Regions from separate parts of the Streptococcus sp. 20925_1_77 genome, predicted to be linked through region 2. Evidence: predicted binding sites of a transcription regulator. Region 2 holds the regulator's gene; the other holds the start of a gene.
What was found. Region 2 encodes HrcA, which represses chaperone genes, less so after heat shock. Its sites were predicted from a motif close to TTAGCACTCNNNNNNNNNGAGTGCTAA; they were not measured.

Region 1 (3,424 bases), on a different contig from region 2:
CTTGTTTGTGCATGCCAACAACATCACAGATGAAGCAGGAATCGCCGCAGCTGCAGCTCCAATCGGTGCAGCCGTTGGGACAATCGGTACAGTTCTTTTCTACGGTACCGCTACTATGAACTTGGTATGGCAACACATCGGTTGGAAAGCCGTTGAAGAAGGAAACTTCAAAAAACTCTACGCAGTTGACTGGGTTTACCCTTGGATCTCTCACTTCCTCTTCTCTTTCCTTCCAACAATGATTATCACCAAATACGGTGAAAACATGGTTGATTTGATGAAACAATACCTTCCTATGGATGGTTACTGGATGAAAGCCCTCTTTACAGTCGGTGCTCTTCTCCCATGTGTCGGTATTGCCATCTTGTTGAAACAAATTGTTACAGAAGCAACTGACTTCATTCCATTCTTTGTTGGATTTACCTTGGCAAAATCTCTCGGATTGAACTTGGTATCCAGTGCCGTTGTTTCATTAATCTTTGCAGTAATCTACTATGAACTTGAAGTGATCAAATCGATGAAAGCTGCTCCAGCCGGAGTGGTGGACCAAGACGATGATGAGGAGGATATTTAAAATGGCTGATAGAAAGAAAATTTCAAAGAAAACATTAGCAAAAGCATTCCATCATTGGTATTATGGTCATTTGACTTGTTTCTCTCAAGAACATATGCAAACCTTCGGGTACTTGACTTCTATGCTTCCAATCGTAGAAGAAATATATGACACAAAAGAAGAACAAAAGGATGCTATGCAAACCTATACGGCCTTCTTCAACACTGAACCACAACTTGGATCTCTTGTTGTAGGGATCACAGCTGGTTTGGAAGAAGCGCGTGCAAACGGAGATGCAGTGGATGGCGAAACCATCAACGGTATGCGTGCCGGTTTGATGGGACCAATCGCTGGTATTGGTGACTCATTGGTCGTTGGTACCTTGATTCCAGTTCTCTTGGGGATTGCCCTTGGCCTTTCTAAAGGTGGTAACGTCGCTGGTGCCCTCTTCTACATCGTCGTATGGAACCTCTTAGTCTACTTTGGTATGCGCTTTGCCTTCTTCAAAGGTTACCAATTAGGGGATAAAGCCGTTGAATTCCTTGTAGGACCAAAAGGACAAGCTCTTCGTAAAGCGATCAGCGTTGTCGGTGGTATGGTTATCGGTGCCGTAGCAGCTACTTGGGTATCTGTTACAACAGCCCTTCAATTCAAGAATTCTGAAGGAAAAGTCTTCTTGAACATCCAAGAAAAGATCGATGGTGTTTATCCAGGTCTCTTGACAGCAACCTTCATCACCCTTTGCTGGTGGTTGATGTCTAAGAAAAAAATTTCACCAAACAAAGTTATGTTACTTCTCGTTGTAGTTGCTTTGATCGGTGTTGCCCTTGGTATCTTCGACCCACATCTTAAATACTAAGGAAAAGAAAAAACGAATTTGCTAGTAGGAGTTTTTGAGAATGAAGTGAATTGACCTCCTTTACTTGCACTTCATTCTCAATTTTTATCAGGAGGAATCCCATGGTTACAAAACAAGAACTTGTCAATGGATATGAAACAGAAATCAAGTACCAACGCCACATGCTTGAAAACCTTGGTCGTTGGTTCAGCTTACTCTTTATCATTGCCAGTATTGGTGTGGTATTGATCTATCTCTTTCACAAAAGTTTCCTCCCACTCTTGATCCTCGGGATTTTACTAGCCTTGGTTGGAATTTTAGGCATGATTGTTTTTGGATATGGCATCTACCGCGGGCGGATCAATCTTCAAAAAGTGATCGACGATTTCAATCAAAAATTGACAATTTTAAATTGATATTTTAGAAACATCTCATCTATTTTTGAGGTGTTTTTTTCTTGACTATTTCTGACCAAGTGATACAATAGAAACATAAGTTAGCACTTACGTATAGAGAGTGCTAAAAACACGTATGGAGGAATGAACATGTTAAAACCATTAGGAGACCGTGTGGTCTTAAAAGTAGAAGAAAAAGAACAGACTGTTGGAGGTTTTGTCCTCGCCGGTGCGAGCAAGGCTGATACAAAAACAGCTGAAGTAGTGGCCGTTGGTGAAGGTGTGCGTACCCTAAGTGGTGAACTCATCGCCCCAGCTGTAAAAGCAGGAGATCACGTTTTGGTTGAAAGCCATGCAGGAATTGAAGTGAAAGATGGGGAAGAAACCTACACCATCGTTGGAACAGCGAACATTCTTGCAATTGTAGAGTAAGAGAAGAAAGAGGTAAGAGAAATGGCAAAAGATATTAAATTTTCATCTGATGCACGTTCTGCAATGGTCCGTGGTGTCGATGTCTTAGCAGATACAGTGAAAGTTACGTTGGGCCCTAAAGGTCGCAATGTGGTTCTTGAAAAATCATTTGGTTCACCCTTGATCACAAATGACGGGGTGACCATCGCAAAAGAAATCGAATTGGAAGACCATTTTGAAAATATGGGTGCTAAATTGGTGTCAGAAGTGGCTTCTAAGACCAATGATATCGCAGGTGACGGTACAACGACCGCAACGGTTTTGACTCAAGCCATCGTCCGTGAAGGGATCAAAAACGTCACTGCAGGTGCTAACCCAATTGGCATACGTCGTGGGATTGAGACCGCTGTTGCAACAGCAGTAGAAGCTTTGAAAAACAATGCGATCCCAGTATCGAGCAAGGAAGCGATTGCTCAAGTAGCTGCTGTGTCTTCTCGTTCTGAAAAAGTTGGTGAGTACATCTCTGAAGCCATGGAAAAAGTTGGCAAAGATGGGGTTATCACCATTGAAGAATCTCGTGGAATGGAGACAGAACTGGAAGTCGTTGAAGGAATGCAGTTTGACCGTGGTTACCTTTCACAATACATGGTCACTGATAATGAAAAAATGGTAGCAGACCTTGAAAATCCATACATTTTGATCACTGACAAGAAGATTTCAAATATCCAAGAAATCTTGCCATTGTTGGAAAGCATTCTTCAAAGCAACCGTCCACTCTTGATCATCGCTGATGATGTCGATGGCGAAGCTCTTCCAACACTTGTCTTGAACAAGATCCGCGGTACCTTTAATGTCGTAGCTGTCAAGGCACCAGGATTTGGAGATCGCCGCAAAGCCATGTTAGAAGACATTGCCATCTTGACAGGTGGTACAGTCATTACAGACGATCTTGGTTTGGAATTGAAAGATGCAACCATTGAAGCACTTGGTCAAGCAGCTAAAGTTTCAGTCGATAAAGACAGTACTGTCATTGTCGAAGGTTCTGGTAACCCAGAAGCGATCGCTAACCGTGTCGCTGTTATCAAGTCACAAATCGAAACCACAACCTCTGAGTTTGACCATGAAAAATTACAAGAACGTTTGGCTAAATTGTCTGGTGGTGTTGCCGTAATCAAGGTCGGTGCTGCAACAGAAACAGAATTGAAAGAAATGAAACTTCGTATCGAA
Region 2 (3,424 bases):
ATCAGGAATTGGTGCTTACTTGGCTAAACCAAGCTTGTTTTCAGGGCTTCAGTTTTGGAAGGCAAAAAAAACAGCTGTAACGACTCCCTCTTCTTCTAAGAAAAAGAAAGAAAAATCAGATTTACCAGCTGTTTCGACAAAAGACTGGCAGTTGATCTTGGTCAATCGTGACAATGTGAAGCCAGAGTTGAACCCACAATTGACAGATGTAGATGCTATCAAAGTGGATAGTCGGATTGTAGAGCCAACTCGTCAATTTCTAGAGGCGGCTCGAAAAATTGCCCCAGAAGAAACCTTGATATCGGGTTATCGAAGCGTGGCGGAACAAACAGAGCTCTATAATGAGCGTGTTGCGCAATTAGAGGCCAGTGGTCTTTCACACGAAGAAGCTGAAAAGCAGGTGCAGACCCAGGTACAGGTCCCTGGTGCTAGTGAACACCAGACGGGGCTTGCGATCGATATGAGTGTCGAAGCTGGTCAAAGTGATGAGTTGGGCTTGCAGCTAGCTGCCATCGCACCGCAATATGGCTTTGTCCTTCGTTACCCAGATGGGAAGAGCAACATCACAGGTGTGAATTTTGAGAATTGGCATTTCCGTTATGTTGGCGTAGAAAACGCCCAGTATATGGCCAAACATCAGCTAGTATTGGAAGAATATATTCAACTATTGAAAAAGGCTGGAAAATAGGAGGAGATTCACTTTTTCTAGGTCTTCAGAATGATTTTTAGCACTCTTGAAAAAAGAGTGCTAATTTTTTGGATTTTTTTCTTGACTTTCCTTTGGATGGGTGTATAATAGAATCATGGTTTAGCACTTAAGTGTTTAGAGTGCTAAATACGAAAGAGAGGTGAGGTCATGGTTACAGAGCGTCAAAATGAGATTCTAAATCTTGTCGTCGATATCTTTACCAAGACCCACGAACCAGTTGGTTCAAAAGCACTGCAAGATGTCATTCAATCCAGTAGTGCTACTATCCGAAACGACATGGCTGCCCTCGAAAAACAAGGCTTACTAGAAAAGGCCCACACTTCGAGTGGCCGAATGCCTAGCCGGGCTGGTTTTCAATATTTTGTTCAGAACTCGCTTGATCTAGAGTTGATTGATGAACAAGATGTCTACCAGGTGGTGAAAGCCTTTGATTTCGAAGCCTTTAAGTTAGACGATATCTTGGATGCTACGGCTAAGTTATTGGCCCAGATGACGGGCTACACCGCAGTCATTCAGGATGTTGAGCCGACGCGGCAGCGCTTGACTGGTTTTGAGATTGTTCCCTTATCCAACCACGATGCTTTAGCGGTTCTGACCTTGGATGAATCAAAGCCTGTCACTGTACAATTTGCTATTCCAAAGAATTTCTTAACCAGTGACTTGGAAATCTTCCATCAGCTGGTTCAAGAACGCTTCATTGGAAATACGGTCTTGGATATCCACTACCGCTTGCGGACGGAGATTCCACAGATTGTACAGCGCTATTTCAAGACGACAGACAATGTCTTGGATCTATTCGATTACGTCTTCTCGCAACTGTTTCAAGAACTGGTCTTTGTAGAAGGAAAGGTTTCATCTTTGAGTTATGCCGATCTTCAGACCTATCAGTTTTTAGATAATCCCCAACACGTAGCCTTGGAGTTACGAGGGGGAATGCCAGAAGACCAAATGACCCAGATCCTGGTTGCAGAATCTCAAGAGAAGGCTTTGAAAAATGTGACGGTGATTAGTCACAAGTTCCTAGTGCCTTATCGTGGGATGGCCCTCATGCATGTGATCGGTCCCGTAGAGATGGATTACAGGCGTGTGATTAGCCTGGTCAATGTCATCGGCCGAGTGCTGGTCATGAAGTTAACGGATTACTACCGTTACCTCAACAGCAACCATTATGAAGTAAATTAAGACCAAATGAAAGGGGTGTATGCCTTGACAGAAGATATCAAAAAAGAAGGCGTGAAAGAAGAGGATGTTGCCGAGACAACTGAAGAAGTTGTTAAGGAAAGCAATCAACCTTCTGAGTTAGAAGAAGCACAAGCGCGTGCTGAGGAATTTGAAAATAAATACCTTCGTGCTCATGCAGAGATGCAAAATATTCAGCGCCGTGCCAATGAAGAACGTCAACAATTACAAAAATACCGTAGCCAAGATTTGGCAAAAGCGATCTTACCATCACTTGACAACCTCGAACGTGCCCTTGCCGTCGAAGGGTTGACAGATGATGTGAAGAAGGGCTTGGAAATGGTCCAAGAAAGTTTGGTACATGCCTTAAAAGAAGAAGGTATCGAAGAAATTCCAGCAGATGGAGCCTTTGACCATAACTACCACATGGCCATCCAAACCTTACCTGCAGATGACGAGCATCCAGCAGACACCATCGCACAAGTCTTCCAAAAAGGCTACAAACTCCATGACCGCATCCTACGCCCAGCCATGGTAGTAGTGTTCAACTAGGCGAGAAAACTTAAAAACCTTGTCCGAAACGACACTAAACTATGAAAGAAAGATAAACAATGGTTCAGCTTCACCAATAGTAAGAAGCGAAGCGAACCAAAGGAGATACTCTTCGCCGTGGCGCTATCTTCGCAAACTTTGAGACCTTAGGCTCAAAGTTTAGTCAAAGAGATTGACGAAGTCAAGCTCTGACGGCGTCGCCACTTAAGAAGAGTATCAAAAAGAAAAAAGAAGAAAAAATCAACAAGGAGAAAAACACATGTCTAAAATTATCGGTATTGACTTAGGTACAACAAACTCAGCAGTGGCAGTTCTTGAAGGAACTGAATCAAAAATCATCGCAAACCCAGAAGGAAACCGCACGACTCCATCTGTAGTTTCATTCAAAAATGGTGAAATCATCGTTGGTGACGCTGCAAAACGTCAAGCAGTCACAAATCCAGATACAGTCATCTCTATCAAATCTAAGATGGGTACTTCTGAAAAAGTTTCTGCTAACGGTAAAGAATACACACCACAAGAAATCTCAGCTATGATTCTTCAATACTTGAAAGGTTACGCTGAAGATTACCTTGGTGAAAAAGTAACCAAAGCTGTTATCACAGTTCCTGCTTACTTCAATGACGCACAACGTCAAGCAACTAAAGACGCTGGTAAAATCGCTGGTCTTGAAGTAGAACGTATCGTCAACGAACCAACAGCAGCAGCCCTTGCTTATGGTTTGGATAAGACTGATAAAGAAGAAAAAATCTTGGTATTCGACCTTGGTGGTGGTACATTCGACGTATCTATCCTTGAATTGGGTGATGGTGTCTTTGATGTATTGGCAACTGCAGGGGATAATAAACTCGGTGGTGACGACTTTGACCAAAAAATCATCGACTACATGGTTGAAGAATTCAAGAAAGAAAATGGTATCGACTTGTCAACAGACAAGATGGCTCTTCAACGTTTGAAAGACGCAGCTGAAAAAGCGAAGAAAGA

Region 1: the regulator HrcA is predicted to act here: its motif matches at 1,888-1,914, upstream of groES (co-chaperone GroES).

What each region holds. Positions count from the first base shown of each region.
Region 1 covers NZ_JAPVZB010000014.1:698-4,121, reverse strand. The annotation lists gene O3626_RS07800 (PTS sugar transporter subunit IIC) at 1-574, shown strand, start outside; gene O3626_RS07795 (PTS system mannose/fructose/sorbose family transporter subunit IID) at 558-1,412, shown strand; gene O3626_RS07790 (hypothetical protein) at 1,514-1,807, shown strand; gene groES (co-chaperone GroES) at 1,937-2,218, shown strand; gene groL (chaperonin GroEL) at 2,240-3,424, shown strand, end outside.
Region 2 covers NZ_JAPVZB010000011.1:12,184-15,607, reverse strand. The annotation lists gene O3626_RS06840 (M15 family metallopeptidase) at 1-688, shown strand, start outside; gene hrcA (heat-inducible transcriptional repressor HrcA) at 857-1,891, shown strand; gene grpE (nucleotide exchange factor GrpE) at 1,916-2,440, shown strand; gene dnaK (molecular chaperone DnaK) at 2,700-3,424, shown strand, end outside.